Regions from separate parts of the Virgibacillus salexigens genome, predicted to be linked through region 2. Evidence: riboswitches for the same ligand, from Rfam matches in the RefSeq annotation. Region 2 holds a riboswitch; the other holds the start of a gene.
What was found. A riboswitch is a leader RNA that binds a small molecule or an ion and turns the genes downstream of it on or off. The one in region 2 is predicted to bind FMN.

Region 1 (4,992 bases), on a different contig from region 2:
GGATTGAAGTACGGTGTTACTAGAGATTATGTGCTTGGTCTCGAGATTGTTTTACCTAACGGTGAAGTCATCCAAACAGGTGGGAAATTGGCTAAAGATGTTGCAGGTTATGATTTAACTAGGTTATATATAGGAGCGGAAGGGACACTTGGAGTCATTACGAAAGCTATCTTGAAGTTAATCCCTCAGCCAGAAACAAAAAAGACAATGCTAGCACTTTATGAGGATTTAGAAGCAGCTGCTGAAACCGTTTCTGCAATTATTGCGAATCGAATTATTCCTGCAACATTAGAATTTCTTGATCAAGCAACTGTTCAAGTAGTTGAAGATTTTGCTGAAATCGGTTTGCCAGTTGAGGCGAAGGCGGTATTATTAATTGAACAAGATGGTCCACCTGAAGTAGTAGACCGTGATATGGATAAGATTGAAGAACTATGTAAGGATAATCGCGCATTTGACGTCCAAGTAGCGAAAACAGTGGAGGAAGCAGAGCAATTAACCGCTGCAAGGAGATCCGCATTATCTGCGTTATCCCGTTTAAAGCCGACTACGATTTTGGAGGATGCTACCGTACCACGGTCTGAAATTGCAAAAATGGTAAAAGCAATTGGTGAAATTGCAGAAAAATATCAATTAAACATTTGTACATTTGGTCATGCTGGGGATGGTAATTTACACCCTACTTGTCTAACAGATGCTAGGGATGAAGCAGAAATTGAATTAGTAGAAAAAGCGTTTGAAGAGATTTTTCAACAGGCAGTAGCATTAGGTGGCACAATTACCGGAGAACATGGAGTAGGCATGATGAAGCTGCCTTATTTACACCTGAAAGCTGGAGAACATGGGATTGAGGCAATGCGAAGTATTAAACAGGCGATTGATCCAAATGGAATTATGAATCCTGGGAAAATGATTGAACCAAAAGGGAGACAGAGAATGGTGGTGGAACACCAGTGAATATACAAGAAAAACAACAAATTCAGCAAGCTTTTCAAGAGACGATGGATTATGATGAATTAATGAATTGTACACGATGCGGCTTCTGTTTACCAAGCTGTCCGACATATATCGAAACCGGAAGAAACGAAGTGCATTCCCCCAGGGGGCGGATTGCTTTAATGAAAGGGCTTGTAGATGGAGTGATTGAGCCTAGCCAAGAAGTAAAGGATTCGATTGATATGTGCCTAGGCTGTAGAGCATGTGAACCAGTTTGTCCATCTGGCGTAAAGTTTGGTAGGTTATTAGAACAGGCAAGAGATGCCATATATCAACATAAGAAACAAACTTTACCTGAAAAACTAATCAAAGGCATCTTCTTTAAAAATATATTTCCATATCAAAATCGAATGATGGGGGTAACAGGGCTGTTAAGTTTTTATCAACGGTCTGGTGCGCAGAAGCTTGCCCAAGCAACAGGGGTTATGAACTTGTTTCCTGAAAGTATGCGTTCAATGGAAAAGGTGTTGCCAAGCGTCCCAAAGAAAAGTCAAATGAAAGATCGTCCTCGGCATTTACAACCTCTAAAATTAGAGAAAAAAAAGAAAGTAGCTTTTTTCTCTGGCTGTCTCATGGACACGATGTTTATGCATACCAATGACGCTACTGTAAAATTGCTGCAGTATGCAGGTTGCGAAATTGTCGTACCTTCTTTACAAGCATGCTGTGGTGCTCTACATGGGCATAGTGGAGAAATGGAGCAGGCAAGAGAAATGGCCAAACGCAATATTCAGGCATTTGAAGAAGTGGAAGTGGATTATATAATTTCGAATGCTGGAGGGTGCGGTGCCTTTTTAGTAGAATACGATCATTTATTAAAGAATGATTCAGAATGGAGTACTCGTGCAAAGCGTTTTTGTAATAAGGTTAAAGACATAACAAGTATATTAATTGAATTGGATTTTCATAAACAGCCACTATCTTTGGATAATCAAATCGTTACTTATCAAGATTCCTGTCATTTGAAAAATGGTCAAAGAACATTTATGGAACCTAGACAGCTGCTTGAATCCATCGATGGTGTACATTATGTAGAAATGAAGGATGCCGGTCGATGCTGTGGATCAGCAGGAATTTACAATATTGTGCAATCAGAAATGTCGATGCAGATATTGGATTACAAGATGGAGCAAGCACAGAATACGAAGGCGAAAACAATCGTTACAGCTAATCCCGGCTGTTTGTTACAAATGAAACTAGGAATTGAACGTGAAGGACGATCTAATGAAATGGAAGCTGTTCATATTGTTGATCTCTTACTTCAGGCATATGAAAATGTAAATGTTCGAAGCAATCTACATGATGAAGCAGCAACTTATATAAGAGCATAAACCAATTTTGATCAGTTAAAAGTATAAATGAGTTGCGGTTTTTCATATTTTATTATATAACTGTATTACAAGTTCATAGTTAATTAGTTTCCTTCGGGGTCGGGTGAAATTCCCAATCGGCGGTGATGAAGCAATAGGCTTCTTAGTCCGTGACCCGTGCGGCAATATGCCAAGCGGTGGATCTGGTGCAACTCCAGAGCCGACAGTTAAAGTCTGGATGGGAGAAGGAATTTTAATCGTTCAACATGCATCGTAACTTAGTATTATTTGATTACGTTTATTGGTCATTTTAAAAATTGGATGACTTCTATACGTGTTTTAGCATGTGTTGATCAAAATTCTGTACGTAAAGCCTCTGAAGTGAATTCAGAGGCTTTTTTTATACTGAATAAAGGAAGGTATCCTCAGTATAAACTCTCGCTATTTTTCTTGGTGAAGTCCGTTCTGCCAAGTATACTAATGTCCCGAGTACTACAAAGAGATAAAGGGAGTGAATTATTTGTTTACTGGAATTATTGAGGAAAAAGGTATCATTCGATCAATGGAACAATTATCCAAATATGCGATGTCATTAACCGTGAATGCTGAAAAGATACTAATGGATATGGAAGTTGGTGATAGTATCGCTGTCAATGGTACTTGTCTAACCGTTACGTCCTTTGATAACAAGAGCTTTTCAGCGGAAGTGATGCCTGAAACCGTAACGTCCACATCTTTACGTACACTTAAGACAGGTTCTGCAGTTAACCTAGAAAGAGCAATGGCTGCTAATCGTAGATTTGGAGGTCATTTTGTTACTGGGCATGTAGATGGAACCGGAAAGGTTGTTGGAAAATATTACAAGGAAAATGCGATCTATTATGACATTGAGTTGAATAAAGCTCTAGAGAGATATGTATTAAAAAAAGGGTCCATTGCAGTTGATGGAGTGAGCCTGACCATCTTTCATGTTCAGGGGAATGTGTTCACAATATCACTTATACCTCACACAGCTTCTGCTACGATATTGGGGAAAAAAGATAAAGGCAATCTCGTCAATATTGAATGTGACGTGCTTGCAAGACAAGTGGACCGACTTATTTCGTATTCTACCGAGTCGCAGGAGCTTGATGAAGATTTCCTGAAAAATACTGGTTTTTAAGGGGGAACAGTAATGAACACAATCCAAGAAGCGATCGATCAATTAAAAGCTGGTCAAGCAATTATTGTTGTGGACGATGAAAATAGAGAGAATGAAGGAGATCTTGTAGCCCTTTCTGATAGGATAACACCTACTATGATAAATTTTATGATCACCCATGGGAAAGGGCTCGTCTGTACTAGCATTGAATCCGATGTAGCAGAAAGAGTAGGGCTTTCTTTAATGACTTCGAATTCAAACGATCCATTGTCAACAGCTTTTACTGTCAGTATAGATTATAAAGAAACGACTACAGGAATTAGTGCATATGAACGCGCTACAACCATTCGAGCACTGGTCAATAAGTTTGCTATGAAAGAAGATTTTAAACAGCCGGGACATGTATTTCCTTTAATTGCAAAAGAAGGCGGCGTTCTAACACGTCCAGGGCATACCGAAGCATCTGTAGATTTGGCAAAACTTTGTGGAGCTTCTCCTTCTGGGGTTATTTGTGAAATTATTAATGAGGATGGAACGATGGCAAGAGTGCCAGATTTGGAGAAAATGGCAGACAAATTTCAATTATGCATGATCTCAATTGAAGATTTAATAAGTTATTTAACAAAAAGAGTAGAGGAGTGTAAGTAAGATGGCAAAAGTTGTAGCAGGAAACTTAGTAGGGACCGATTTACGAATAGGGATTGTAGTAAGTAGATTTAACGATTTTATAACAAGCAAATTATTAGAAGGGGCTAAGGATGCCTTAACTCGACATGGAATAGCAGAACAGGACATTACTGTTGCATGGGTTCCTGGCGCATATGAAATTCCATTAGTTGCTAAGAAAATGGCCTTACAAACAGAATATGATGCAATTATTACCTTAGGAACAGTGATCCGAGGTTCAACTCCTCATTTTGATTATGTTTGTAATGAAGCAGCAAAAGGTGTATCGCAGGCTTCACTACAATCAGAAAAGCCTGTTATTTTTGGTATTCTAACGACCGAAACGATTGAACAAGCGATTGAGCGAGCTGGGACAAAAGCTGGAAATAAAGGAGCAGAAGCAGCACTCTCAGCTATTGAGATGGCAAACTTATTACGTTCCTTATAGGTTGATAATCAAATGCAACAGAAACCATATTCTCCCCTTCGTGTAGACAGGATCATCGAATGCTGTTTACGTTGGGGTTTTTTTATGTTAGAAGATCTGAGCTCTTTTTGAGATAATTATTGTAAGTACGTATCTGCTATCCAGCTTATGTTGGAAAAATAAATAGCGATAGGATAAACTGAATAAATGGGGCATTTTTGACTGAAATCATAGAGCATGTTGCAATATACGTGTTTCGGTGTTAATTCGGGGGAGATGAATATGAAACTATTAATTGGTCAATTAGTACTAATTGCTGTGGTCTGGACGTCGATGGCTGTTTTTTTTTCTGAGATGACAGAAGCGAGTAAAATTATATTTTACCTTGTGACATCTTGGATGCTATTGTTGATTGTACTGATTATTAAAACATGGATAAAAGGAAGAACCAA
Region 2 (4,992 bases):
CTGTTGGTTTCTCTGATGATTTTGAATCCCCATCAGCTGGGTGGTCCGTTATTGGAGAAGGAAATAGTTGGGAGCGTGGTGTACCAACTTCAGGTCCTGAGAGTGCTGCTTCCGGTGAAAATGTATATGCAACTAATTTGGCAGGTGAATATGATAATAATGCTAATACAACATTGGTCATGCCACCTATTGATTTACCTGAGGGAGAAGCCTATTTACAATTTAATCAGTGGTATAATATTGAAAATAATTGGGATTACGGTCATGTATTTATCTCAACAGATCAGGAAGAATGGACACAGCTATTACGGGTAACGGATACAACTGATGGCTGGGAAAATGCAGAAGTTGATTTATCAGAATATAGTGGTCAACGTGTTTATATTGGTTTCAATCTTGATAGCGATGGAAGTGTATCGAGAGAAGGCTGGTATATTGATGATGTAACTTTAGCTGAAACATCAAATAGTGAAAGTGCTTCTGTATCAAAAGATAAAGGGTATGTAGGAGTTGTTGGTTTTGATAATGCGCTAAGTATTGTTAAAAATGATAAAAAAGCTTCTTTAAAAGAAGAAGTGAATCCTGCAAAAATCCAGCCTGTAAATCCAAAGAAAGAATTGGATCCAGAAAAGGATACAATTAGCCCTGCGTTATTACCAATGAGTGCTCAAGTTAGTGTGTTGGAAAGTGGACGTTCAGTCGCTACCGATCCAGCTACAGGGGGCTATACGCTTCTGCATGCTGCCGGTGACTTCACAGTAAAAGCTGAAGCTTATGGCTTTGAATCTCAAGAGCAGGCAGTTACAGTGGAAGCAGATGGAACAACGGAAGCTGATTTTACCCTGGAAGAAATGGATCAATTCACCGTTAGCGGAACAGTCACAGATCAACAAACGGGAGAGCCTGTATCAGGAGCTACCTTATTATTGGAAGAAGATGCAAATGTGGAACCAGTAACTACAGATGAAGAAGGTAACTATTCTTTAACCGCATATAAAGGAAGTTATACCTTAAAAGTAGTTGCAAGTGGATACCACGGAACAGAAGTCGAAGTATCTCTAGAAGATGGAGATGTCACGGAAAATGTGGAATTGGAACCATTCTATACTGTTCCTGGTGGAGAAATTGCTTATGATGACGGCACAGCAGAAAATGCACGTGCTTTCTACGATGCATTTAATGGATGGGGAGTAAAAATGACACTTCCTGAAGGTGAAGAATCTGGCGTCGTTGATGCAGCTGTATTTAAGTTCTGGGATGAAGAGTTCCCGAATCCAGGAGGTACGGAATTCCAAGTTGAAATTTGGGATGCTACTGGTACAGATGGAGCTCCAGGTGAAAAACTAGCTGGACCGTTCGATGCAGAGGCAATCCGTGATTCGAACGAATGGACAGTTATCGATCTATCGGAACATGGTATTGTTGTAGATAAAGAATTCTATGTTGTTTATGTTCAGACAGCAACGAATACAGAAGCTCCTGGACTAGCAACAGATGAAAGCAGTCAAAATGCAGAGCGTAGCTATCAATTAGTTGGTGGTACATGGTCGAAGTCTCCTTCTGCTGAAGGAAATTATATGATTCGTGCTCGTGTTAATTACGAAGTAGAAGAACCAGTAATTACAGCTCCTGCTAATGATACCATCACGAATGAGACAGAGGTTACAGTAGAAGGTACAGCCTCACCGACAACAACAATTCAATTGTTAAATAATGGTGAAGAAGTAGGTACAGCAGAGATCGGTGAGGATGGTGCATTTGCAATTCCAACAACATTATCTGAAGGAGCAAATGAGTTAACAGCCGTATCTCTTCTGGATGGTACACCTACTGGAGAATCGGAACCTGTAAATGTAACGTTAGATACGGAATCACCTGAATTAACGATTGACAATCCTGAAGATGGTGAAAAATCAAATCGTGAGACGGTTACAGTAGAAGGCACAGTTTCCGATACAAATCTTGATGTTGTTGAAGTTAATGGTCAAGAAGCTGATGTGGAAGAAGGAAGCTATTCTAAGCGAATCCTGTTAGACGAGGGTGAGAACCAAATTGAAGTTGTAGCTCATGACCTAGCAGGTAATACTGCAACGGAATCCGTCACACTTGATGTTGACTTCACAGCTCCAGAAATCGAAAATTTAACTCCTGAAGAAGATGTTAATCTTGAAGCTGGACAAACCGTTAAGTTTGAGTTTGATAGTGAGCCAGGATTAAAAGCAAGCTACTTTATTCATATGCCATTAACAAATACGGTCACCAATGCAACCGAACTTCCAATGATGGAAACTTCAGAAGGACATTATGTTGGGTATTGGACAGCGACTAGTAATGTTGTCGCAGAAGGGGCTGTTATTGAAGTGAAAGTCGAAGATGATTATGGCAATGAAACACGTGAACAAGCAGAGGGAAAATTATATATTAATGTAGCGGAATAAGTAGTAATTAGCATTTAAAACATCCTGTATCAGTTCACTGTGATACAGGATGTTTTTTGTATGTATAAGCAAAGCTTCTTTGTTGCCAAATTTGTAAAGTTAGGGTAAAATGAATTTACAATATAATAATCGATTCCATCTTCGGGGCAGGGTGAAATTCCCGACCGACGGTAAGAAGCTATTTTAGCTTCAAGTCCGTGACCCACAATCAATGATTGTGGTTGATCTGGTGTGAGTCCAGAGCCGACAGTTACAGTCTGGATGGGAGAAGATGTCGAGCCTGATAATGTGCGTGAAGACGCACTGCTTTTTCCTATGAATATGCATGATAACCCTAAAGCCCCGGTTAGGAGCTTTAGGGTTTTTTGAATGGGAAAGTTATCGGCTTTGGTCCTTCATCACGAGATAGGAATCGATAGGAGATGAAGGAGGAGTATGGTAATGCATATTGCCAATAAGCAATCATCAAAACTAATTAAATTAATTATTCTATCGTTACTTGGAACAGTATCCATTTTATTGTTTTTTCTGAATTTCCCATTGCCGTTTTTACCAGCTTATTTAAAAATTGATTTTAGTGATGTACCGGCGATGATGGCTTCACTAATATTCTCCCCAATTGCTGGGGTTATTGTAGTGGCTATTAAAAACTTGTTGTATATAGCTGTTACCGGTGCTGCAGATCCAATCGGTGCGGTGGCGAATTTTCTTGCTGGAATAATGCTGGTTTTACCTGTTTCCATCTTATATCATCGGTTTAAAGGTGTTAAAAGTGTTATTTCAGGATTGGCTGCTGGTACAATTATAATGGCCTTAGGTATGAGTTTACTAAACTATGTTATTATATTGCCGGCTTATGGTTGGCTAATGGGTTGGGAAGGAATGTCTAGCAGTACAGTGAAGTGGGCTGCTATTTATGCTGGTATCCTGCCATTCAATATTATTAAAGGAATCGTAATTGGAATGTTATTTGTTCCATTATTTATAAAAATGCGTCACTGGATTGAACAAAAGCAGATAAGATTAGCTCCCTAAAACGATTATTAACAGAGGGAGGTTCGCTACAAGCTTTTTTTCATATCCTTTCTCTTTTTTGCGATATATTCCTAGAATGAAAGCTTGCACTAATATCTCTGGTTATCCATTTCTGTGATGCTAATCTCATTTCACGTTGCTTCTTTAAAAAATAAAAAAGGCCATCGAGACTTTTCTCGATGGCCTTTAGCTGTTTTCTTATTTTTCTTCTACTAAATAACGAGCAGTTGGTTGAACTTCTAAACGTTCGATAGGAATTGGCTTACCTGAGATTTCACTTACTCCGTAATTTCCCTTTTCTATCTTTGCTAATGCTTCTTTGATATCCTGTAATTGATCTTCTTTTATCTGTTGTACCCCTGCATCTCTTTCCTGCTCAAATTGTTCAGTACCCATATCTGCTGGGTGGTTATCATAATCAGCCAATTCTTCCACAGCTTCATTTGGGCTTGTTGGATCGTTTGCAGCTAAATCGTTTTCGATCTCCTTTTTCATATAAAGTAACCGGCTTTTAAGTTCAGCTATTTTTTCTTGACTAAGATGTTTGCTCATTTGAGCTCTCCTTTCTGAAGGATTCGGTTGTTTCCTTTCTTTTTGAAACGATACCAATTGTACATCTAGACACACTTATGAGATTAGCTTGTTCATCCGTGATTCTTATATCCCACACCATGGATGTCTTCCCAGTATGAAGGGGCGTAGCTGTAGCAGTTACCATGCCGCTGCGTTTACTTCGTATATGATTCGCATTAATTTCCATTCCGAATACACTTTTTGTTTGGGGGTCAGCATGTAATGAGGCTCCAATGCTAGCAGCTGTTTCAGCTAGAGCTACAGATGCTCCCCCATGCAAATAGCCATAAGGCTGGTGTGTTCGCTTATCTACTGGCATTGACAAAATTACTTTGTCCTTTGTTAAAGAGATTTGTTGAATACCAAGCACTTCCATTAACGTATCGTTGAATGTCATTGAGAAACCCCCTCTTTATATGAACATGCTAATAAATAATGATACCCCAAGTAATAAACCATAAATCGAATTTGTCTTACCGGTTGCAGCCATTGCAGGCATCATTTCAATCGGCTGTGTTTTGCCTTTAAATTTATTAATGACGTCAACAGCTTTAACTGCTCCTATAAATGTAATGATCGACCATATCGGTAGAATATCTGCTATAATGAGAATTGCTGTAATCATAAAGGCTATAATGAACATGGAAGCAAGAAAACGAACAGCATTTCTACGTCCAAGCAGGATAGCTAATGTCTTTCTTCCGTTTTCTTTATCATTATCTAAATCGCGAATGTTATTTGATAGCATGATGGCTCCAATAAAAAGCGCTATTGGTATCGATGCAAAGATAACTTCAGGCGTAATGACTTCAGCTTGAATAAAATAACTAATTCCAATAATGACAGTTCCCATTAAAAATCCAGAAAATAATTCACCTAGCGGAGTGTAAGCAATTGGTAACGGTCCTCCCGTATACAAATAACCGAAAACCATACAACCTAAACC

Region 1: linked by a shared signal. The riboswitch ahead of ribE (riboflavin synthase) and the one ahead of BN990_RS07285 (ECF transporter S component) in region 2 are both predicted to bind FMN.

Annotation. Positions count from the first base shown of each region.
Region 1 covers NZ_CCDP010000004.1:70,688-75,679, forward strand. The annotation lists gene glcD (glycolate oxidase subunit GlcD) at 1-957, shown strand, start outside; gene BN990_RS20880 ((Fe-S)-binding protein) at 1,002-2,327, shown strand; FMN riboswitch at 2,413-2,560, shown strand; gene ribE (riboflavin synthase) at 2,827-3,468, shown strand; partial or broken gene ribB (3,4-dihydroxy-2-butanone-4-phosphate synthase) at 3,481-4,077, shown strand; gene ribH (6,7-dimethyl-8-ribityllumazine synthase) at 4,097-4,561, shown strand; gene BN990_RS20900 (hypothetical protein) at 4,823-4,992, shown strand, end outside.
Region 2 covers NZ_CCDP010000001.1:1,599,322-1,604,313, forward strand. The annotation lists gene BN990_RS07280 (S8 family serine peptidase) at 1-2,438, shown strand, start outside; FMN riboswitch at 2,572-2,715, shown strand; gene BN990_RS07285 (ECF transporter S component) at 2,880-3,473, shown strand; gene BN990_RS07290 (TraR/DksA C4-type zinc finger protein) at 3,672-4,025, opposite strand; gene BN990_RS07295 (hotdog fold thioesterase) at 4,009-4,443, opposite strand; gene BN990_RS07300 (1,4-dihydroxy-2-naphthoate polyprenyltransferase) at 4,459-4,992, opposite strand, start outside.